Regions from separate parts of the Telmatobacter bradus genome, predicted to be linked through region 1. Evidence: predicted binding sites of a transcription regulator. Region 1 holds the regulator's gene; the other holds the start of a gene.
What was found. The regulator LexA, encoded in region 1, represses DNA repair genes until DNA is damaged. The targets are predictions, from matches to a motif close to CANTTCGCTTTTTATTCGC.
Positions count from the first base shown of each region.

Region 2: the regulator LexA is predicted to act here: its motif matches at 6,008-6,026, upstream of ACOBR2_RS20800 (DNA polymerase Y family protein).

Region 1 is NZ_CP184532.1:2,105,635-2,117,746, reverse strand. Features, by position in the region: gene ACOBR2_RS08985 (BTAD domain-containing putative transcriptional regulator) at 471-3,731, shown strand; gene lexA (transcriptional repressor LexA) at 4,161-4,766, opposite strand; gene ACOBR2_RS08975 (MBL fold metallo-hydrolase) at 4,850-5,494, shown strand; gene ACOBR2_RS08970 (pyridoxal phosphate-dependent aminotransferase) at 5,580-6,728, opposite strand; gene ACOBR2_RS08965 (HAD family hydrolase) at 6,854-7,486, shown strand; gene ACOBR2_RS08960 (HDOD domain-containing protein) at 7,515-8,753, opposite strand; gene ACOBR2_RS08955 (PAS domain S-box protein) at 8,750-11,110, opposite strand; gene ACOBR2_RS08950 (OmpA family protein) at 11,402-12,100, opposite strand.
Region 2 is NZ_CP184532.1:4,980,785-4,992,896, reverse strand. Features, by position in the region: gene ACOBR2_RS20820 (alpha/beta hydrolase family protein) at 1-1,093, shown strand, start outside; gene ACOBR2_RS20815 (tetratricopeptide repeat protein) at 1,228-1,806, opposite strand; gene ACOBR2_RS20810 (acyltransferase) at 1,822-2,547, opposite strand; gene ACOBR2_RS20805 (DHA2 family efflux MFS transporter permease subunit) at 2,662-4,254, opposite strand; gene ACOBR2_RS20800 (DNA polymerase Y family protein) at 4,604-5,998, opposite strand; gene ACOBR2_RS20795 (hypothetical protein) at 6,168-6,314, shown strand; gene ACOBR2_RS20790 (ROK family protein) at 6,688-7,926, shown strand; gene hisS (histidine--tRNA ligase) at 8,318-9,628, shown strand; gene aspS (aspartate--tRNA ligase) at 9,680-11,557, shown strand; gene ACOBR2_RS20775 (hypothetical protein) at 11,666-11,980, opposite strand.

The DNA of each region.
Region 1 (12,112 bases):
CACGAGCAGAGGACGAGGTCATCCATTAAAAATAAATAGATGGGCTTATACTGCACATATAATTATAGAGCACCTCGTCCTCTGTGTAAGCATTCATATTCACCTTTCCCTCCCCCGGAAAGCTGTACTATTCTTCTACAGAACATATTTTCTTAAGTACATTCACCAGTAGTAACCATTTCTTGCGGAAGCAATGATTCTGAAATAGGATTGCACCATTATCGCTACACAAAATCATGCTTTTCCTGTCGTGCGGCTACACGATTCAACGATATGTTACTTGCAATACCTGTAAAAGTGATTACCTGTAATTTATTTACCGCATATTGATAAAATCCACAAAAAGCTGCAGATCCGCGTACTGCCCTTCTCAAAAGAGCGCAACTTTATCTACTTTCTTGACGATGAACAGACCATAGTATATGAAAAAACTGTATTCGATATCCGAACATAGGGTTTCGCTCCCGGCCATGGAGAAGAAACCAGTCCGGCGCAAAGTCGATCAGCCGTTCCATGCCAAGATCGCTTCGCCGAAGGCGGGTGAAATTGCGCCGCGCCCACGTCTTCACCTTTTGCTGGACCAAGCAGCCTCCAAACCGATGACCTGGATTTCCGCTCAGGCTGGATCGGGAAAAACCACCCTTGCCGTAGAGTATTTACATTCCACTCAGGCCTCTTTTCTCTGGTACAACTGCGACCAGGAAGACTCTTATCCATCCTCTTTCTTCTATTACATCAAGCAGGCCGCGCGCCAGAACTTCAATGGCCGCGCGGCCTCACTTCCCCTGCTCCAGCCGGAATATCTTGCTGGCGTCACAACATTTACGAGACGTTTTTTTGAGCAGCTCAGCAGCTTCTTCCTGCCCGAAAACCAGACCATGCAGCGGGGCAGGACCGCCCCCGGGGTCATTGTTCTCGACAACTATCAGGACTTGCCAGCCAATGCGCAGTTGCATTCACTGCTCAGCTTCGCCCTGGAAGGCCTGCAAGGCCGGGCGCGGATGCTGGTTCTCAGCCGCGAGGAACCACCAGCGCCCCTGATCCGCCTGCTAGCCAACGGACAGATTGTTCGTTTGGACGATGAGGACCTCCGCTTTACCCATCAGGAAGCCTCTGCTCTGGTTGAAACTCTGCAACCTCATCTGCAAGACGCAACCATTGAGCAGATTTACGAACGCACCCATGGCTGGGCGGCTGGCATGACCTTGTTGTTGGAGAGCCTGACCCCGGTTCGTCCCTCCGAGGCTCCGGAGCTGAACTGCGACTCGATCTTCGATTACTTTGCCGGAGAGATCTTTCAGGCCCTGGGGGAGGATGTAAAGCTTTTTCTTCTCCGGGCCGCCGTATTGCCGATCATCTACCTTCCTGTGGTGGAAAAACTTACCCAATATCCGCAGTCGCGTCAACTACTTAACGCCTTCTGCCGCAACAATCTGTTCACCAAAAAGCTCTCCGGCAGCAACACTGAATTTCAGTTCCACCCTCTGCTGCGGGAGTTTCTGCTCAACAGCTTGAGCTCCCAACTGCCTGCGGCCGAGTTCAATGAGCTGCGCCGCCAGGCAGGTCAACTGCTTGAAGAGCATCATCATTACGAAGACGCGGCTCGGCTCTACGGAGAAACCGGGGCGACGCAGGAACTGACCCGTCTGATCCGTACCCATGCGGCGCAATTACTGCAACAGGGCAGAAATCATATCCTTCAGGAATGGCTGAAGGCGCTGCCCGAGGGCGATTCTGACGATCCATGGCTAACGTACTGGCGCGGCATGTGCTCCTTTCCTTTGAATATTCCGCTTGCCTGCCAGCAGATGGACAAAGCGCTGCAACAGTTTTCCGCGCTGAAGGATCGCAAAGGAACTTTTCTTGCCTGGGCAGGTCTGGTGGACGCCTACACCTATAGCCTCGACAAGTGGCGCTCGCTGCTCGGCTGCCTGGATTTCTTTGAACAGCATCTGGGAGACGGCCTCTCGTTTCCCGACAAAGAGACAGAAAGAACTGTCATTTCTTCCCTTCTGACCGCTCTTGCTCTGGTGCGCACCGACCAGACATGGCGCATTGAATTCTGGCTGGAGAGAATCCAGAAACTGCAGGAAGAAACGCCCTCGATCGAATTGAAGGTCAATACCATCTTCAACCTGATCCTGTTTTACCTTTGGAAGGGCGAATACCAAAAAAACGTGGCCCTGATAGAAAACGCGCTCACTGAAATGCGCAGCCACAAACTTCCGGCCCTGATACAGATCCGCATTCTGCTGATGGTCGGCATTCAGGCGTATTACACTGCCGAATATGAACAAGGGAAGAAATCACTCCAGGATGCTCAGCAGATCGCCACGGAAAGCGGGGTGCACGTATTCGATTCCCTGCTCTGGAACTTTCTGACAGCCATCAGCCTTGCCTCCGGAGATCTGCAGCAGGCCACGATTACTTTTGAGCAGCAGGCCGGCACCCTGGTCGGTCCGACGCATCTTCTAAATCAAACCTGCTACTACAGCACTGCAGTATGGATGGCCTTGCTGGAGGGCCAACCCCAGCGCGCCCACCAACATATGCAGATGGCCGCCCCTCTGGTAGAGCACATCGGAGCGCCCTACATTCGCGCCCTGTGGCATATCGGCATGGGCATCACCCTCTTTCAGCTCGACCAACCAGATCAGGCATTCAACCATCTGCAATCGGGTAGTTACCTGGCAATTTCCATGCAAAGTACGGTGCTTGAATGGAATATTTCCCTGATCAAGGCCTGGATTTATCTGCAGCAAAAGCATGAAGCCGAAGGCATAGCCTGCTTGCGCCGCGCTCTGGAGTTGGCCCGTGCCTACCACTATGTACACCTGGAGTTTTATCTTCCGCAGATGATGCAGTTTCTGCTGGCGCATGCGCTTGAGGAGGACATTGAACCGGAATACTCGCGCCTCCTGGTCCGCAAACTCTCGCTGGATCCTCCGGTTGCGCAACCCGGCAACGTGGCATTCATTACGGCAAACTGGCCGTATGCGATCAAAATCTACACCATGGGCAGCTTTGAGATTCTACTCGATGGCGCGCCGCTCGCCTTTTCGGGAAAAGAACAGAAAAAACCGCTCGAGATGCTGAAGCTGCTGATTGCACAGGGCGGTGTAAACGTTCCCGAAGAGCAGCTCAGCGACCAACTGTGGCCCGACGCCGACGGCGACCTGGCGCACAAATCCTTTGAAACCAACCTCGGCCGCCTGCGCCGTCTGCTGGAAACCGATTCCTGCGTTCTCTACCGTGGCCGCAAGCTCTCTTTAAACCCACGCATCTGCTGGGTCGACAGTCTAGCCCTGCGCCAGCAGTTGCAGGCAGTTCACGCCGGCCAGATACGGTACAACGCCCCGTCCTTTCAGCGTGCACTGCGGCTGGCCAAGAACGTCTTTCTACCGGTAGATCAGGGCTTTGACAGCATTCAGGTCTTTCGCAGCCAACTGAACGAGGAATTGCTGCACGCTCTGCTGGCCCTGGGGAAACTCTGCGAAGAAAAGGCGGACTTTGAAGCCGCGATCGAAGCCTACCAACAAGGAATCGCCCTCGATAGACTCGGGGAAGAGTTCTATCGCCGCATCATGCTCTGCCAATGCCGACTGGGGAGCCACAGCAACGCCGCCCGCACCTATCTGGAATGCCGGGAACAGTTGCGCTACCACCTGGGCATTGAACCTTCGCCACAAACCACCGCAATCTATCAGTCGCTGGGCCAGAAAAACAAGTAAGGGTTCGCTTTGGAATTTGGGCCGAGGACTTTGAATGGGCACAGCTTTAAAGGCTGCGGGAAAACTCGTGGCGGAGGGAGGCGGGGGTTTTAGAGCAAATTCAGAATAACCGTGCAGTCTGAAAGAGTCTGCAAGGTGCCGTTTTTTTGAGAAAACGGCACTTTGCCTCATCAACTCCCTCTACAGCAATTCTGAATTTGCTATAACCCCCGCAAAAAAACGGCAAAATGGGCGGGCTTCAGCCCCGGATGTCTTTTCATCGCTCGGCCTCCAAAGTGGGCAGGATACGAAAAAAACCGTGTCTAAAGGCGGTATTCGATACCGCCATACTTCAGGGGCCTAAAGGCCCCTGCTCCCTCCGCAAAGACGAATCTACTCTGGGGTGAGCTTTTCCGCAGCCTGATAGAGCGATGGAGGGCAGGCCGCAAGCTATTTATATTTGCGCAGTACGCCCAGCACCCGGCCCTGAATTGCCACATGCGTGGCCGGCACGTAGATGGGGTCCATCTCGGAGTTGGCTGGTTGCAGGCGCACTAGCGCGCCTTCCGGAAAGTAGCGTTTGAGCGTGGTTTCGGCCCCGTGCACCAGCGCCACCACAATCTCACCGTGCCGGGCCGTACGCGTGCGCTCCACCAACACATAATCGCCGTTGATAATGTGCTCGTCGCGCATGGAGTCGCCCCGCACTTCGAGGGCAAAAACGTCGCGGTTCCCCACCACGTCGTGCAGCGAGATGGTTTCCGGAATCTCGGTGGCCTCCACCGGCAGCCCAGCCGCGATCTTGCCCGCCAGCGGCAGACAGGCGCTGGAACGCGTCTGCGCTCCAGGCGGCAGAAGGTCAATGGACCGGCTGCGGTTGTGCACGCGGTCCAGCATGCCCTTCTTTTCCAGGTTGGTAATGTGCTTGTGCACAGTGGCCAGGCTCTTCAACCCCATGCCCCGCGCAATCTCCTCAAACGAAGGCGAATAGCCATTCCGCTCCACAAAGGAGGAAAGAAAGTCCAGAATCTCTTTTTGACGACGGGTAACAGCCATGGGCGCATTATAGCGAATAAAAAGCGAACTGGAAATCTTTTTCTTTACCTTGTCTTTTCTACTCTTCTCTCTACAATCAGTCCATGATTCTTGATTCGTTTCCCGTTGGCCCTCTGGGCGCAAACTGCACAATTCTTGGCGATGAAAAATCCGGTGAAGCGCTGGTCTTCGATCCCGGCGATGAGGCCCGGCGCATCCATCAACGTCTGGAAAGCCACAAGCTTGCCGTGAAACAGATCCTACTCACCCACGCTCATCTGGATCATGTGGGCGCGGCCGCAGCGCTGAAAAAACTGACCGGCGCTCCCATCTATTTGAATGAAAACGATCTGCCCCTGTTGGAGGCAGCGCCCCAGCAAGCCGCCTGGATGGGCATGACCCCGCCCGCAATCGAACCACCCGACTTCTTTCTGACCCATGGCCAGAACGTCGGAACAGATGCCCTGCCCGTCACGGTGCTCTTCACACCCGGGCACACCCAGGGCGGCGTCTGCTTTTATCTGGTCAAGGAGGAGTTGCTGATTGCAGGCGATACGCTGTTTGCTGGCAGCGTTGGCCGCACCGACCTGCCCGGCGGCAATTCAGCCCAGTTGCTGGAGTCGATCCGCAAGCAGCTTTTGCCCCTGCCCGATGCAACCCGGGTCATCTGTGGGCACGGCCCCACGACGAGCATCGGACGTGAACGGCGCCAAAACCCTTATCTGTCCGGAACAATCTTTAATCTTTAGACACCTCTAATGATCAACTACTTACGGAGACTCCTTCAAGTATCCCTTGAAGGAGTCTCCGCGTCATGTTACTCGCTTGATTCGTTTAGATTCCGTTAACTAAAAGTTTCGCCCCCGTTACAAATTCCTCAACAGGGCCCAGCAGGCTTACCACCAGCCAACCCGACTCCGCCATCCCGAAAAAGTAGCCTGGATGCACCCAGACGCCCTGCTCCAGAAGCCGCAGAACCCGCTCTTCGTCGAGCTCAATGGCAGGGACGCGCACCACGGCATACCAACCTCCGTCGGCCACCAGCCGTTGCGCCTCGGGCTTCCGCTTCAGCTCTGCGTCAAGCACGGCCAGATTTTGGCGGACCCGCTCCCGAATCTGCGCCTGAATCTGCCCACGGGCCTCAAGCCATTGCGGCAGAGCCCACTGCACCGGCGCATTCATGGAGAGAAAGGTGTCTGCAATCACCTCCAGCCGGTCGAGCGCCTCTTCCTTCTGCGGTCCCGTGGCGGCAATCCAGGCCGACTTCATCTGGGGCAGACCGGCGATCTTGCTCATGCCGCTGACCACAAAGACGGAAACGCCTTCCAGCCCCTCGGCAAAGCTCTTGGCATCCACGCCAAAGGAAAAGTCCAGAAAGACCTCATCGACGATGAGCGCAAGCGAGTGCTGGCGGCAGAGCTGGCCTAGCTCCTCAGCCTCCCACGGTTTGGTAAAGTGGCCGGTGGGATTGTTGGGGTGCACCAGCATGATGGCGCGGCTCTTTTCCGTGATGGCCCGGCGAAAACTCTCGGGGTCGATCTGCCAACCCTGGTCGTAAACCAGCGGCACACCCACCACCCGCACGTCGTCGAGCACGGCCAGATAGTCAAAGAGCGGATAGCCCGGCTGGGGCACCAGAATTTCGCAACCCGGATCGCAGAGCAGCCGAAAAAGGAAGCTGTAAGCCTCACTCGTTGAGGTGGTCAGGATGATCTGCTCGGGGCTGAGCTGAGCGCCGTGGCTGGCATAGTAGCTGCAGACGGACTTGCGGGCCTCTAGCAGGCCGCGGGGCTGCGGATCGTAGTCAAGCGCGGCCTCGTTCTGCAGGGCGGGCAGCAGGCTCTGGGGATAGGAGAATCCGCACCGGGTCGGGTTGGAGGCGGTCAGGTCGGCGATGGGCAGCCCGGCCTTTTGACGCAGCCGGTGAGCCTCGGCCAGGCGGCTCTCTTCGGTATTCCATTCGGTACGGTGTGAAAATTTCATTTTTCTTTTCTTTCCTGAAACTTCCGGCAGGCCAGCCGCGAATTTCCATCATGCACAATAGAAGCAGGCCCCTTTTTCACGATACAACGGGGACAAATTGATTGGTTTTTCCGTGGGAGGTTCTTTTGGCGCTGCGTGCGGTGATCTTTGACTATGGAATGGTGCTCAGTGGTCCGCCTCAACCCGAAATTCGCGCTGAGTTGCTCCGCCGCATTGGCAAATCTACGGCTGAATCTGAAGCGCTCTATATGAAGTATCGCCACGACTACGATCTGGGCTTTCTGACGGGGCTGGAATACTGGCACAAAATCTTTATTGAAGCTGGATTGCCGCTGGAGGAAGCCCGCATTACCGAAACTGCGGATCTGGATGCAGCTATGTGGACCGGAACCAACCAGCCGATGCTCGACTGGCAACGCAGCCTGAAGCAGAAAGGGCTGAAGGCCGCGATTCTATCCAACATGGGCGACCGGGTTCTGGCCAACATGAAGCGCCATCTTCCGTGGATTGAAGAGTTTGACGTGCAAGTGTGGAGCTATGCGCTGAAGATCGCCAAGCCTGACCCGGCGATCTATCGGCACACGTTAGCTGCACTCGGGCTCCAGGCTAACGAGACTCTGTTCGTCGATGACCTCCTCGTCAACGTCGAAGCTGCCCGCGCCGTAGGCCTCAAGGCCGCGCAGTACGTCTGCCCTTCCCAGCTTCGCGATGAGCTTCTTGCACTGGGCCTTGCTGCTGAAATTCCATTGCCCGCCTAAGCCAGCGGCTGCAACGAGGGCATTATTGTCAGAATTGGCTAGTTGCATCTGCGTGGGCAACGGCCTGGATTGCTCTTTGGCGAAAGTCCGCGTAGAAGGGGAGCAAACCTCTTCCTTCGAGGTATGCGTGGGCATATTCGCTGAGTTCATTTCCTTGATCGTCATTCGGATGTCCTTCAATTTCATGAGCCAGTAGGTTTGCGCAGTACACGGCGTCGGTTGCATTGAGCAGCGGAGCCTGGCTGAGCGTGCCATGCGCATAACGAGTCGGGCGATGATGATGGGCAATCGCCTCAACAGCCGGAAACGGAATTCCCCAAAGACCCAGCAAGTAGGCACCTATTTCCGCATGCGTGGTTCCGAGCTGTTCCTCCTCAACATCCGATGGATCCACGTTTCGCTCTCTGCTTTCTTTCAGAATCGAGCAGAACGCCTCTGGCATGGCCGAAGCCAGCAACAGTTTGCCACTATCGTGAAGAAGCGCGGCAATAAACACGATGTCCCGCATCTCATGGGGTACAGGTAACGCGCCTGCTATCTGCGCAGACCGGCAGGAGTGCAGTTGCAGGTCTTCGCAGAAGCCTGGAGGCAACAGGGCATGAGGCGTGAAAACGCGAAATACCTCGGTGGCAAACATCAGATTCTTGATTGTGGCCATGCCAAGATACATGGCTGCCCCTTGCAGATTGGCAGCCTTTTTGGGTAACCCGAAATAGGCGCTGTTGGCTACCTGCAGAATCTTGGCCGACATCGCAACGTCTTTTTCGATCAGGGTGACAACCTCTCCAATCGAAGTTTTGGGGTTTTGAATAGCTTTGAGCAGGCGGGTATAGGTAGCGGAAAGCGAGGGCAATTCACTTACCCCGCCGACAATTTTTCGAATTTTGTCGGCGTTGAGCACGTCCCGCAGCAAGCACACATTCTCAATCGCTTCACGAAGTTCCAGCGGATCGCATGGCTTGGACAGGCAGCGGTGCGCCACCGCCAGAATATGCATGGACAAGACTTCTTCCGAGTATCCGGACAAGACGATGCGCGCGGTATCGGGATAACGATCACGAATGATCTCCAGCAGTGTGGCGCCATCCATTCCCGGCATGCGCATATCCGAGACAATCACGTCGAAGGTGCCAGCCTCAAAGGCCCGCAACGCTTCTTCCGCGCCCACCACAAACTGCATCTCCCAGCGGTCACGCGCCGCGCGAAATGTGCGCCGCAATCCCTCCAGAATATTCGCTTCGTCGTCTACAAACAGGATGCGCTTCATGCGGCGACTCCTTTGGGGGTGCTGGTGATATTTTCAAGCGGAAGACTGACAATAAAGCAGGTGCCTTTCCCTTCGCTTGTTTCAAAAAAGATGTTTCCGCCATGCCGGTTCACGATGATGGAACGGGCAATCGATAGCCCTTGCCCTGTCCCCTTGCCGATCTCTTTGGTCGTAAAGAAGGGGTCGAAGATGCGCGAACGAATGCTTTCCGGAATGCCTGTGCCTGTATCTTCGACACTGATTTCCGCCCGGCCCGCGCAGCATTTCGTTCGTACCGTAATTTTCCCCTTCTCGCCCGGAGTGCGTTTGACCACATTGGCGATCGCCTGGGCAGCATTGACAATCAGATTCAACATCACCTGATTGAATTCGCCCGGATGACAGTGAACCGGCGGCAGAGCCGGATCGAAATCCGTTTCCACATCCGCCACAAACTTCCATTCGTTGCGGGCGACCGTGATTGTATTTTCGATGGCCCGGTTCAGGTCCAGCGGCGTCTTTTCATTCCTTCCCGGATGAGAAAATTCCTTCATCGCATTGACCAGCGTGGCAACACGCATAACTCCTTCCTTGGTTTGAAAGATGGCCTTGGGAATTTCCTCCAGTAGATATTCCGTGTCGATGCTCTCTTGCGCCTCCCTGATCTCACCGACGCGTTTGGCACAACTTGGAACGTCCTCGGCATCCAGAAACAGTTGTTCGTATTGCTTGATCAGTCCATTCAACTCAACAAAGACTTCCTGCAAAAACTGAACGTTGTCTCCGATGTACTGAATGGGAGTATTAATCTCATGGGCGATGCCGGCGGCAAGCTGTCCCACGGCTTCAAGCTTCTGCGCCTGCAGCAGCTGTTCCCGCAACTGGACCCGTTCCGTAATGTCGTCACACATGCCCTCATAGCGCACAATGGCGTTCTTCTCGCGGACGGCGCAAATGCTCATGTTGGTCCAGATTCTGTTGCCATCCTTGCAGTTCATCTCGCACTCAAAGTTTCTAACGCCACCCACCCGGTCCATGGTCAGCATGAATTCAATTCCACGCTTATCGTCGGCGAAAAGTTGGCAGCCAATGTCGGTAATGCTGGTAACCATTTCCTCAATCGATTCGTAGCCAAAGGTTGACACCATGGCTTGATTGACGTGCAACAGCGCACCATCCGGAGTGCTTTGAAAGATGCCGAAATTTGCCTGGTCAAAGAGTCCGCGATACTTCACTTCAGCCTCGCGCAAGGCTTTTTCCATCTTCTTGAACGCGGTCACATTGCGGCCGATCCCGGCAAACCCGAACATCTCCCCTTTGTCATTGCGCAGCGGGACCTTGGTCGTGAGGATATAAATCTCATTCCCTGCGCGGTCGACGGCTCTTTCTTCAATGTTCTTGAGGGGCTCTCCGGTACGAAGCAGATTCTGCTCTTCCCGGAGAAAAGAATCCGCGATCTCTGGAGCATAGAAATCATGATCCGTCTTCCCGTAGAGCGCTTCCGGTTTCTCAGCCCCCATATCGTGCGCCACATACGGATTGGCAAAGACAAACCGACTCTCCAGGTCCTTGACGTAGATGTAATCCGGCATGTTGTCAATGAGTGCGCGCAGGACGGAACGTTCCTCGCCGAGTTTTGTTTTTTCCGCGCTGAGTTTCCGGCTTACCAAGGTGGCGGCAACCACAAATCCAAGCCCCAGGATCGTGGCCAGGACGACGGCAGAAATTGTCAGCATTGTCATTCCGATCGAATTGGACAAATCCGGCAAGGCCGGCGTGCTCACGAAACGGACCGCGGACATTCCCGCGTAGTACACAACAGATGCGGTCATCCCTAGAGCCACAACAAAACCCATCTTTACCGCCCAGTGATACTGTTTCTTCCGATAAAAAAACATATATTTCAGGCAGAGATAAATTGAAGTGATCGCCACGCAGAGCCACAAAATCAGCAGCTCTGGCCGATAGCTGTAACTTGCCTGAAGACGCAGGGCAGCCATTGCGCTAAAGTGCATCCCAACGATTCCCGCACCCATCAGCACGCTACCTGCAAGGATGTGCCGCAACCTCTTGCGGCGACGACAAACCAGGGAGAGCATTCCCCAAGAAGTAAGAACCGCCACCAGCAGGGAGAAGGCCATGGACGGCAAATGGCAGTAGACCGGAATTGGAAGCCGGTATGCCAGAATGCTGGTGCAGTGCATGCACCAGATGCCGCTTCCAATCGCGCACGCCCCACCGAACAGCCAGAGCTGCTTTCCTTTGCGATCAAGAACGATGTTCTCGGTAAACGTCATTGCCGTGTAGAATGTTGCAATTGCAACCAACACAGAAAGCGCAACATACCGATAATCGTACGTCCCAAAAACTGGATCCATAATCACCTTCTACAGGGCATATGAAGATCCTTGACCCATGCCATATCGGCACTGAATAGATTTATCCCTGACCTATTCTGAAAAAAAGATCGCACTTTTGTGTAGGAATGCGTGCAGTTTTGCGCTCCTCCCGTTTTGTATGTCTAAGAATTGAACATTCAGAAAAAGCTGGCCGCCAGCGCGAGGGGCATCGAAGTGTGTTCCGGCCTTCCTCTTTAGAAGAGGACGGCAAGACACAAGGGCAGACCCAACTGGAGTCTGCCCTTGTGTCTTGTGAAGGAACCGGATCCGTTACTTGGCGACGGAGTTCGACAGCAGCTCGATCGTCACACGACGGTTCTGCTTGCGACCGGCAGCGCTCTTGTTGGAGGCCACTTCCTTGTCCTTGCCAATGCCGATCAGATAGAAGCGGTGAGCGGGAATGTTGTGCTTGGCCACCAGATAGGCCACTACAGCATTGGCGCGACGCTGGCTGAGCTGATAGTTGGCCTCGGCCGAGCCGCTGGCGTCGGTTCCGCCGGTTACTTCCAGAATGTAGCCACTCTGAGCGATCTTGGCGGCAAAGGCGTCCAGTTGGGACTTGTCCTCGGCGCTCAGCACGTCCTTGCTCAGGCCAAAGTAGACCGTCAGGCTATCCACCGACTTGTAGCTGTCCAGTCCCTTGACCACGCTCTCCAGCGCGTCTACACGATGCACGGCGTCATTGGCGGTCGTCTGGGCTGCGTCGGCCTTGCCACCGGCGTCCTTGGCGGACTGGCTGGCAAATTCGGCCGAGTCCTTGGCTTCCTTGATGCCGTTCTGCGCGCTCTGGTCCACATCATTAATATGCTTGCCGTTCGCGTCCACCTTATCGTCCAGCTGCTTTTCGTGGTCGATCAGCGGAGCGTTCTGGTTGCGTACATACTTCTTGGTGGCGCATCCGGTTGCGCCCATGCTGACCACTGCCGCCATTGCCAATGCCATTGCGATTTGCGTGCTCTTCATCGTCATTCCTCTTTCCTC
Region 2 (12,112 bases), 2.1 Mb from region 1:
CCAGCAGGATCCGGTGAAGGCCGAAGCGGCACTGGTGCGCATCAACCACGCCCTGATCGAGCACAGCGAAGACTTCTTCGGCTACGAAACTCCGACCGACTTCCGGCTGGAAGAGCGCTACCCGGAGCTGTATCCGACCAACGTGCGCCCCGAGACGCTGGCCCAGGACGCGGCCATGAAGCAGGCTGCTGCCGACGGCACGCTGCAAAAGGCTATTTTTCTGCGCTTTACCTCGCCCGAGCCGACGCCCTACCCGGAGAATAATCTGGTCTGCGCACGCTGGTTTCCGGCCGAGCACAAGGATCCCAAACGGCCCAAGCAGGCCATCGTGATTCTTCCGCAGTGGAACAGCGATGGGCTGGGCCACAACGCGGTGGCCACGATCTTCAACAAGCTGGGTATTTCCGCCTTGCGGCTTTCCATGCCCTACCACGACATTCGCCGCCCGGCGGAGCTGGAACGCAGCGATTACGCGACCAGTTCCAACGTCGGCCGCACGCTTTCCGCCTGTCGGCAGGCCGTGGTGGACCTGCGCTGCTGCCTGGACTGGCTGGAGTCGCAGGGGTATGAGCAATTTGGCGTGCTGGGCACCAGCCTGGGCTCCTGCTATGCCTTTCTGGCCAGCGCCCACGACAAGCGCATCCGCGTGAACATCTTCAACTACGCCTCCACCGCCTTTGGCGACGTGGTGTGGAGTGGGCAAAGCACTCGCCACATCCGCGAAGCGCTGGTGACGGCCGGACTCACTCAGGACCGCATTCGCGAACTGTGGTCGGCCATCAGCCCCATCAGCTATTACGACCGCATCGGTAGCCCGGAAGCCGGTGGAGCGCAGAAACGTGTGGGCGTGATCTACGCCCGCTACGATCTGACCTTCCCCTACGAGTACTCGCTGAAGGTGGTGGAGGCTTTTGAGCGGATAGGTTTGAACTACGAGGCCCACCTGCTGCCGAGCGGCCACTACACCACCGGCGAATGGCCCTTCAAGTATCTGGACGGCTGGTACATGGGCTCATTCGGCTACCGCGCCTTCAAGGCCCTGCGCGAAGAGGCCGCCTCCAGCCCCGCACTCAGCACGGTGGAAACCGAGTAGACAGTTTAGCCCCACCTTGAAAGATGGGGCTAAACTGCGCTGCGCCTACGGTGCGGTTTTTTCGCTGCGACGTAGAAAAGTCCATGAAGCTTCGGTTTGTACGATGCGCTGAAAGCTGAGAGCTGAAGGCTGTCTCACTTGTGCGGATGAGTCGCCAGCCAAGTTTCCACGCGATCCTTGGCGGCTTCCACGTCGTCGGTGGTGATGTGCGTACCCACCAGCTGGCGGTTGCTGGCGTACTGCTGCTGCTTGGGCCCCGGGCTGCGGGCGGCCAGATCCAGCCAGAAGTAAGCCTCGTTGTAATCCTGCGGAACACCCTGCCCCATGAAGTAGAGCGAGCCAAGCGTGCCCTGGGCGCTCACATCGCCCTGCGCGGCGGCCTGTTTGTACCATTGCGCGGCCTGGGCCATATCGCGCAGCAGCGTCTTGCAGCCATCACGATAGAGGATGGCCAGATGCAGTGCTCCGTCGATGCTGGCACCGGCTTTCCGGTACCAGTCGGCGGCCTGTTTGCAATCCTGCGCCTTGCCGGGAGCGGTGGCCCAGGCCTCGCCCACGGCAATCTGGGCAGTTGCATCGCCGGCATCGGCCTTGGCCTGCAGGGCAGGGTCAATCTGCGGTCGAGGCGCGGGCAGTTGTGCATGGCTGGCTGCCGCCGCAAAGAACAGCAGCAGAAGGCAGAAGGCGTGGCGCGGGCTGGGTCGCTCTATCATGGCTCCTCGCGTTTTTTACAGATGCTCATCCATGGGAAAGTGGCCAAGCGTGACGCCTTCCGGCACCTGCTCGCCCCCCATAACGGCATAGTGGCTGGCAACGCGGGCCCCGGCACCAATATAGGTAGGCCTGTTGGTTACCCGCTCGTAATTTTCAGTATCGTGCACATGGGAAAAGACCCGGGCATATGAGCCGACAATGGCTCCGGCACCAATGCTGATACCGCCGCGATCATTCAGCAGCACTCCCTGGCGAACAACCACTCCATCGCCCACATTCAGGTTGTAGCCCACCGTCAGTTCCACGGCATGGTGGAACTTGACCCCTTTGCCGATGGCGGCAAAGATGTGGCGGCCCAGCATGGCGCGGAAGCGCACACCCAGCCACAAATTCAGCCCGATCGGCGAGCGGTCGAACATCTTCCAGAACCAGAGCAGAGGCTTGCGCGGTTGGTAAAGATTTTGATCGAGACCGGAGAAGGACTCGGCGTCGAGCGTGCTGTTGTTGGGATCAAGCGAGAGTTCGAGAACCGTGGAAGGCAGCTCGGAGGTAAGCGTTACGCTGGAGCGCGGTGCGTGCGGCCGCCCCAGATAGAGCTGATAAAGCTGGTCTCGCACGATCTCGGAGCGGCGTTCAGCCGACTGGTGGCGGGTAAATTCGTCGTCGAGGAACTGGATCCAGCGGCGATACAATTCTTCGGCATCGGGTGCCGGACGGGGAACAGCAATCGCAGTGCTCATACGAATTTGACGATACACCCGCCCACTTAGACGATGCGAGCAGGACGAGGCGAAAAAGCAAAAGGCCGCAATGCCCGAATGCAGCATTGCGGCCTTTGCGGTTTTGCGTAGTGTTTAGTGAACAGCAGCGGACTCGGTGCCCGCGCCGGGCTTGTTCTTGCTAAGCAGGAAGGCCAACGCCACCATGAACAGCGACATGTAGGTCAGCTCCATGTACACATCCACATAGGCCTGGGTTGTGGCCTGCAGGTTGAGCTGCTGATAGATGCTGGCCAGCGCCATTCCTGCTCCGTTGGCCGAACCAAAGTGGCTGGAGAAGAAGCCGGTCATGGTCTGCATATGCTGGGAGTAGGCCAGCGTACCGGGTTGCATCGAATTCTGCAGCAACATTTCGTGGTGCATGGCGCGGCTGGTCACCTGAGCGCCGGTAATGGCAATCAGGATGCTGCCGCCGATGTTACGAGCGAAGTTGATCAGGCCGGAAACCTGGTTGCTCTCTTCCTTAGGCATGCCCACATAGGCCGCCGTGGTAATGGAAATAAAGCAAAAGGGCACCGGCATCAGCATAAGGACGCGCAACCACGAGGCCTGCTGGAAGGTCATATCCAGCGAAGTCACATGGGCCGCGACATAGAAGCCCAAAGCCAGCAGAGAGAAGCCGAACAGCGTGAGCGAACGGGCCGAGAACTTGCCCACCGCGAAACCGGCAAAGGGCATCACGAAGACCAGCACCACACCACCTGCGGTCAATGCCATACCGGCACTGGTGGCCGTCCAGCCCAGCAGCCCCTGCATGAACTGTGGCTGCAGCACGGTGTTGGCGTTCAGCAGTCCGCCCACCAGCATCATCAGGAAGCAACAGATGGCAAAGTTCTTGAAGCGGAAGAGCTTCAGGTTCATCAGCGGATCCTTGCGCCGCCACTCCCATACGATCAGGCCAACAATGCCAACCACGAAGAGCGCGCCAAAGGTGCAGATGAAAGGCGATGAGAACCAGTCATTTTCCTCGCCCTTGTCGAGCATGATCTGCAGTCCGCCCATGGCCAGGGTCAGGAAGCCCAGACCCATGAAGTCCATATTGCGCAGGCGGGAACGGTCGGGTTTGATCCACGGCGGATCCTCAACCAGGCGCATGACCAGGAAGAAGGCCACAATACCGATCGGAATGTTGATGAAGAAGATCCAGCGCCAGCTGAAGTTGTCGGTAATCCAGCCACCCAGCGTAGGTCCGATGGAAGGCGCAAGCACCGTCACCAGACCATACACAGCAAAGGCCTGACCGCGCTTTTGCGGTTCAAAGCTGTCCGCCATGATGGCCTGCGCCATGGGCTGCATACCGCCGCCACCCGCGCCCTGAATCACGCGGAAAAGGAGCAAAAGCGGCAACGAGGGAGCCGCGCCACACAGAAAGCTGGCAACTGTAAAAATAACAATGCAAAAAACAAAGAAGTTGCGGCGCCCCATCACGCTCGAAGCCCAGCCACCCAAAGGCAGCACAATGGCGTTCGAAACCAGATAGCTGGTCAGCACCCAGGTTCCTTCATCGGAACTGGCGGCCAGCGAACCGGCAATGTGAGGCAGAGCCACGTTGGCAATGGATGTATCGAGCACCTCCATGAAGGCGCTCAAAGCCACTGTCGCGGCAATCAACCACGGATTTACTCTCGGTTTCCAGGGCGCGGACACTGCTACATTCGGATTATCCATCCGCCGCTCCACGGTCCGCGCAGATGTTTGCTGCTCAGACAACAGGTTTCTCCAAATTTTGTGTCATTGTGGCCGGATTATGCACTCTCTTGTCGGGGAAGAGAAAGGCTCCGGTGAAAAGTGCGTCTGGGAACCCAGCACCGCACTCAGGATCATCTCTAGGATGACATAAATTGGATTCACGATGCGTCGAAAAGGTGCAAGGCATTCCTCGCACGTCTCATTTTGGGAGAACCGTCGCTGTATCCCAATGCATTTGAGAGCTTTGGCCGCGATCATGAATTTTTACTCCTCGTAGCGCCAAAGCACCCCTGCTTTCGCCATGCGGGAAGAAGCCGCAGAAAAACGTTCAAAACAGATCCGGAATACTGTGAAAAGCTATGCGCGTAGGCGCGGCCCGGAAGGCTTCCAACATGGTGGCCGGAGCCAGCGTGCTCAGGCCGTACTTCTGGTTCAGCGCATCCATTGTCTGCAGTAATTTGGCACGGTTCTGCTCCTCCTCGCTCCCCTCAAAAAGATTGAGCGTGTGCAGATGGTCCGGAACCAGTCCGCCCAGATGCACGCCAATGAAGTAAGGATGTGCATATTCCGCGCCGGTAGGCTGCTGCTGCCAGAGCCGGGTGAGAGCAGCGATCAAGGTGGCGTTGTCGCGGCACTCGCTCAGGCGCAGATCGCTCTTCCAGCCGCGCGTGGGCACGCCGTAGCGGCTGACCGGCTGATTCATCGAACGCGGTACGGCAAAGCCAATCGCCAACCCAATGCTGGAAGCCCACAGATGATTCGTGCGCAGGCGCATGGCGGCTTTATGCAACAGTTTGTGTGCAACCGCCCAAGCCTTCTCCGGATTGCGCATCTCGGGAGCCAGCACATGCTGATGGCTGAGCGACTTCATGTGGCTGGTTTCGGCCATCTCAAAGTCTTCGCCCTGCAGCCAGTGCCAAAGCCGTTCGCCCAGCACCGATCCCCACACCTCGCCCGCCCGGTCACTGGCCAGTGAGAGCAGGTCATCCATACTGCGAATGCCCTTTTCGTTCAGCCGCTGCTCCATGCGGCGGCCAATGCCGGGCAGATCACGCAAGGCGAGCGTGCGCAGGGCTGTGGGCAGCAGATCCTGGGTCAGCGCCACCAACCCGTCGGGCTTTTCCATGTCGCTGGCCACCTTGGCCAGATAGCGGTTGGGGGCCAGTCCCACCGAACTGCGCATCATCGGCCCCACCTCGTCCAGAATCTTCTTCTTCACCTTCTGGCCCAGAGCCAAAGCCGCCTGCAGGGGACGTTCCCGGCCAATCAGTCGGCAGGCCATCTCGTCGATGGAGCAGACGGCCGAAACCGGGACGCAGCTTTCCACCACCTCGACGATGCGGTGGTGGTACTTCACATAGATTTCGTGTCGCGCCTCCACAAACACCATCCCTGGGCACATCTTTTTGGCGTCGCCCACCAGGGTTCCGGTTTTTACGCCGTAGGCCTTGGCCTCATAGCTGGCGGCAATGCAGCAGGTGGAGTCGGCCATCATGGGCACCACGCCCACCGGACGGCCCCGCAACTCGGGCCGGTCGTCCTGCTCCACCGAGGCAAAGTAGGAGTTCAGATCGACAAAGAGCCAGTTCACATACGGCACGTCAAGTACGGGTTGCGGGAGAGGCGACGCGGCAAAAGTCAGCCCATCAAGCCCCGCCGTCTCCTCTTCAACTTCGCCGGAGAATTCGTCGGGATCAGCCGGGTTGGGGAAAGGCTTCTCCATGTCAAGATTATTTTCGCCTTATCTTCTCTCTATGGCAAGAAAGATCGATAAAAATGGAACTTTTTTCCCGCGATGGTGTTCATGGGAGTAATCGCTCTATCTGTTACACGCTTTTCTCGTCTAACAATTTGTAAGTAGTGTCTAATTAATATGGAAAGGGAGTGACACCATGAAACATCTTTTTCAATGGTCCATGGTTAACGCAAGCGCGCTCTCGGTGCTGGTCACCGTAGGAATTACCATTTTGCTGGCGTGCTGCCTGAAGTGCTCCGACTGTTCCCACAAAGATGAGGACGATCTGTTCAATCGCCATTGAGTGTAGGGCGAGCAGGATAGATTGCTTCACTTTCTTGAAGGACCTTGCGGCAGGCAGATTTCCCTTCCCTCAACCGCAGGGGAGTACTGCATTTCCCCTCCTTCCATGATTGATCCCGATTTTTCAATATAAATTGCTACGTGGATCCCAAAGGAGCCGTCCCATTCCTTGCACATTCGGGCGTGGAAAGGCACTCCTGGGCCCATTTCTTCGGTATATTGTTTCTGCATCCTCAAGTTTTCAAAGTGGATGTGTCCTCTGGGCAGGTCTGCATTTTCGCGCCAGAAAACAGGCCGCACAGAGCACCCGCGCAGTCTCCGGACCCGGCATCAAGTGCTGGAAATGATTGAATTTAAATGAAAGGCGCAAAAATATGCCCTCCGCCAGTCGCCACAGCAACGTAGCTTCCAGCGAAACCGCCCGTGAGATCAACCGGGATCTTCTTCTGCAGGCGATACACCGCAATCAGCCCGTCAGCCGTGCCGATCTGGCCCGCATCAGCGGTCTGCAGCCCAGCACCGTCTCGGTCATCATCGGACAACTGATCGACGAGGGCTGGGTGGTAGCCGGAGCGCAGGGCCGCCTGCCCCGCGGCCGCCGGCCCACCTTCGTCATGCTCAACGAGCGCCATGTGGTGCTGGCCATTGATCTGCGGCCTACACTGGCCAATCTGGCGCTGGTCGACATCAACGGCAAAATGCTGGAACGCGAAGCCATCGCCATGCCCGCGCAGGAGGGTGCGCCGGAAGGAACCAGCCTGGCGGTGCAAAGGATCGTGGAAGTTGCCCGCGCGCTGCGCAAACGTGCTTCCAGCCTGCTGTTTGACGGGGTGGGCGTCAGCGTTTCTGGCCGTGTGGACCAGAAGACCCACCAGCTGCTGTTTTCGCCCAATGCGCCGTGGATGCGGGTGGATCTGTACGGCGAACTGGTCAGGGTCTTTGGCGAACCGGTGGAGATGGACAACGCCGCCAACGCTGGTCTGTATGGCGAGCGCTGGTTTGGCAAGCTGGGCGAGGCCCAGAATGTGATTTCGGTTTCCATCTCCGATGGCATTGGCACCGGTCTGCTGGTGGATGGCCGCGTCCTGCGTGGACGCAACGGCATGGCTGGCGAATTCGGCCATATGCCGCTGATGGAAGGCGGCCCGCGCTGTGGCTGCGGCAATTTCGGCTGCTGGGAGGTGTTTGCCAGCAACCGTGCCGGCCTGCGCTACTACAAGGAGATTGTGCCCGACAGCAATCTGACCAGCTTTGAGCAACTGCTAGATCTGGCCTTGAAGGAAGATCTGGACGCGTTGCGCTCCATCGACCGCATGATGCACTCCCTGGCCCACGGCCTGACGATTCTTTCTGCCGGTCTGGCCCCGGAGGCAGTGCTGATCGTGGGCGACTGCACGGCACTGTGGCAAAGGATCAAGCCACTGCTTGAAAGCCAGCTGATCGCCAAATCCTTCCGTCCGCAAACGCCCGAGTTGCTGGCCACTCTGGATGGCGAAGTCGCCCGCCTGCGCGGAGCGGCGGCGCTGATTTTTCACAAACAGCTCTTCCGCCAGTCCGACTTCCGCCCCCTCAGCACCCTGCAGGATCAGCGCGGCCGTGCGCCCCGGCTGTAAGCCCTGCGATGTTGCCCGCAGCGGGGAGGGAGCGGGAGCATTCATGCCCCTGAAGGAAGCTTCCCCGCGCCAAGATTCTCCGAGGCTTTCTGATCTTCCGCCCACAACCAGCCTTTGATCGCTTCCTGAATATTCAGCAAGGCTTCCTGTTCCGTCTTCCCTTACGAAACGCAGCCGGGCAGGGCGGGACATTCCGCCACAATCCAACCGTCTTCGTCGTTGGTCAGGACCACATGAAACATCATGGAAGTACCTCCGCACACGAAGCCGCGTGCATACCCATTTATACCCAAGAAAACTCAAAATTTGGGCAGTTCTTGTTTAGGCACCCTGCCGGAACTCCCGCTTTTGCCTCTCCCGGAAGCCGTCCCTCCATTTAGACTAAAAGGTTATGAGCACCCTGAAAGCCGTGCGCGGAACGCGCGATCTGCTGCCCCCCGAAACCGAGCTCTGGAACCGCATTGAGGCCACGGCCCGTTCGGTCTTTGCCCGCTACCACTTTGGCGAGATTCGTACCCCTATTTTTGAAGACACCCAGCTCTTTGCCCGTGGTGTGGGCGAAGAGACCGACATCGTCAGCAAAGAGATGTACACCTGGGAGGACCGGGCCCGCGCTCAGAGCGAGAAGTCGCAACAGCTGACCCTGCGCCCCGAGAACACCGCCGGTGTGGTGCGCGCCTACATTGAGCACAAGCTCGGTGAGACCGGCCAGTTGCAGAAGCTCTATTACATTGGACCGCAGTTCCGTCGTGAGCGCCCGCAGAAGGGCCGCTATCGCCAGTTCTTCCAGGTCGGCGCCGAGGTCATCGGCCCGCAGTCCGCAGGCAGCGAAAGCCCTCTGCGCGACGCGGAAGTGCTGGAAATGCTATCCACCCTGCTCGATGAGCTGGGCATTAGCGGCTGGACGCTGAACATCAACTCGGTAGGATCCTCCGCCGACCGCGAGCGCTATAACGCCGCTCTGCGCGCCGCTCTGCAGCCGGTCAAGGACAAGATGTGCCCCGACTGCCAGCGCCGTGCGGAGCTGAATCCGCTGCGTGTGCTGGACTGCAAGGTGCCCGAGGATCAGCCGATCATCGAGACTTTGCCTAAGATCGCCGATTCTCTCGACGAAGAGTCCAAAGAACACTTTGCCGCCGTGATTGCCGCGCTGGATGCGGCGGACGTGCCCTACACCCGCAATCACCGTCTGGTGCGCGGGCTGGACTACTACACCCGCACCACCTTCGAGTTCACGCACGGCGGCCTGGGCGCGCAGAATGCCCTGCTGGGCGGCGGCCGCTACGACGGCCTGAGCGAGAACATCGGCGGACCCAAGGCTCCCGGCATCGGTTTTGCCATCGGTCTGGACCGTCTGGTTCTGACGCTGCAGGCGCAGGAAGCCGAAGCCACGGCAGTCGAGAAGATTGCCGCGTTTATCGCTCCCATGGCCGACGCCAAGAATGCCGAGCAGTTGAAGAAGCTGAACGCGGCTGGTCTGGCTTTGGCCCGCGAGCTGCGCCGTGCCGGACTCAAGATCGAATTGGGCGAAGGCAGCTTCCGGCTGAAGAAGAGTTTTGAAGCCGCCGACAAGTGCGCAAAGCGTATTGTGATTCTGGGCGAGGACGAATTGGCTTCCGGTATGCTTACCGTGAAGGATTTCTCCTCGGGCACGCAAACCAAGGTTCCGCGCGCCGAGCTGGCGGAGTTTCTCTCCCGCTAAGCTGCTGCTTCCATACACAACAAAGAAAAGTTTAGACAAAGGACGATAGCAGTGCTCGATTTTCTAGGCAATCTTGAACGGACGCATCTTTGTGGTGAGCTGCGCGCTGCGCACGCCGGCCAGCAAGTGGTAGTGATGGGCTGGGTCAACCGCCGTCGTGACCACGGCAACCTGATCTTTCTGGATCTGAGGGATCGCACCGGCATTGCGCAGGTCGTGCTGGACCACGATCTGGTGCCGGAAGGCCACGCCAAGGGCGAGCAGGTGCGACCCGAGTACGTGGTGGCAGCCGTTGGCAAGGTTCGCCTGCGCGCGGCCGACGCCATCAATCCCAAGATGGACACAGGCGAAATCGAGATTGAAGCCACCGAGATTCGCATCCTGAACGATACGCGTCTGGCTCCCTTCTCTCCGGCGGAAGACGCCATTCAGAACGAGGAAGTGCGTCTGAAGTATCGCTACGTGGACCTGCGCCGCCCTGAGATGCAGCGCAACTTCCGCCTGCGCCATGACATTACGCTGGCCATCCGCGACAACCTCAGCCAGCAGGGCTTTCTGGAGATCGAAACGCCGATCCTCTGCAAGTCCACGCCTGAGGGCGCGCGCGACTTTCTGGTGCCCAGCCGCCTGCATGCGGGCGAGTTCTACGCTCTGCCGCAGTCGCCCCAGCTCTTCAAGCAGATTCTGATGATCTCCGGCTTCGATCGCTACTTCCAGGTAGCCCGCTGCTTCCGCGATGAAGATCTGCGTGCCGACCGTCAGCTGGAGTTTACCCAGATCGATCTGGAGATGAGCTTCCCGCGCCGCGAAGATGTCTTTGCCGTGGTGGAGAAGTTCCTGTCGGCTGGCTTCAAGGCTGCGGGCGTCAACCTGCCCACGCCCTTCCCGCGCATCACCTACGATGAGTCGATCCGCCAGTACGGCACCGACAAGCCCGACCTGCGTTTGCCCGGTCTGGTGGACGTGCGTCCGGCCTTCAGTGACGACGATCTGGGCAAGTTGCAGATCGACCCTGCCCTGCCCGTCGTTGCCCTGCGCATTCCGAATGTGGGCGAGCTGAGCCGCAAGGATCGCGAAGACAATCACCCCCAGTTCGACCTGAAGAAGGGCGCCAAGTTCATTGACGACTTCAAGCGCCTGGCCAAGGGCTTTCCGGAGCAGGCTGCCAAGGTCCGTGAGCTGGTGGGCGCAGGCGATGCTGACTTCGTGATCGTGGTGGCGGGCGACCCGGCCCACCCGGTCAAGGCCAGCGACACCAAGTTCCCCGGCCGCCTGAGCGAGCGGGAGATCAACATCTACATGGCAGCCGGCAACTTCCGTTCAGAGCTGGCCAAAAAGTACGCCGACCGCCACAAGGCCTTCGAGCTGACAGCTTCCGCAGTGGAAGGCGCGTACACGGCCACCGCCCAGAACCCGGTGGAGGGTGCGCAGGCCTTCCAGCCCGTCTGGATCGTTGACTTCCCGATGTTCGAGTACGATCAGGCGACGACCAAGTGGGTTCCGGCGCACCACCCCTTCACCGCGCCGTATGAAGCCGATATGGCCAATCTGGTCAGTGATCCGGCCAGCGTTCGCGCCGACTGCTACGATCTGGCCATGAACGGCCTGGAGCTGGGTTCGGGTTCCATCCGCATTCATCGCAAGGATGTGCAGAAGCAGATCTTTGACTCGCTCGGCATCAGCGAAGAAGAAGCCAAGATGCGCTTCGGCTTCTTCCTGGAAGCGCTGGAGTACGGCGCTCCGCCGCATGGTGGCATTGCCCTTGGCCTGGACCGCATCGTCATGCTGCTGGCCGGTGCACCCAGCCTGCGTGAGGTAATCGCCTTCCCCAAAACCGCCAAGGCGATTGACCTGATGGCCGAAGCGCCCACCCAGGTGACCGAAGCCCAGCTCAAGGAACTGCATCTGAAGGTCCAGCTCAAGAGCTAAAGACCAGAACCAAAGCAGAAAAATCCCCCTTCTCCGCCAGCGCGGAAAGGGGGATTTTTTATTCCATTGCCGACCAGCTTCCGGCAAGGCTCCAGAGCGCCTTGTGCTCTATGGCTGCAACGTAATGGTCAACGCCACGATGCCAAATGTCGCCGCGCCACCAATTGCCGCGCCCTTTGCCGAATTGGTCGCCGCCCAGCCAAGCCCAACGCCGAACATGGAGTAAGTGAACAGGTACTTTTTATTCTCTTCCCGCTCATCGCCGTGGTGGTAGTGCAGATACAGAGCTGAAACCGAGCTGCTGCCCAGCAGCATGGATTTGGCAATGGTCGATGAGCTGCCACCGATCGCGCCCAGACTTCCGCCCAACACGGCTCCGCCGAGCGCGGAAAAAGCATAGCCATGCGAACCAGGAAAATCCATGCCCCCACCACCGCCTCCACCAGAAGGCGCATCCTGCGCAAACAAAGGAACGCCTGCCAAGAGGCAAATGCTGAACAAAAGCAGGAAAAACCGTAGGGAGACAGAGCTTCTTATGTACTTGTAGCGATACAT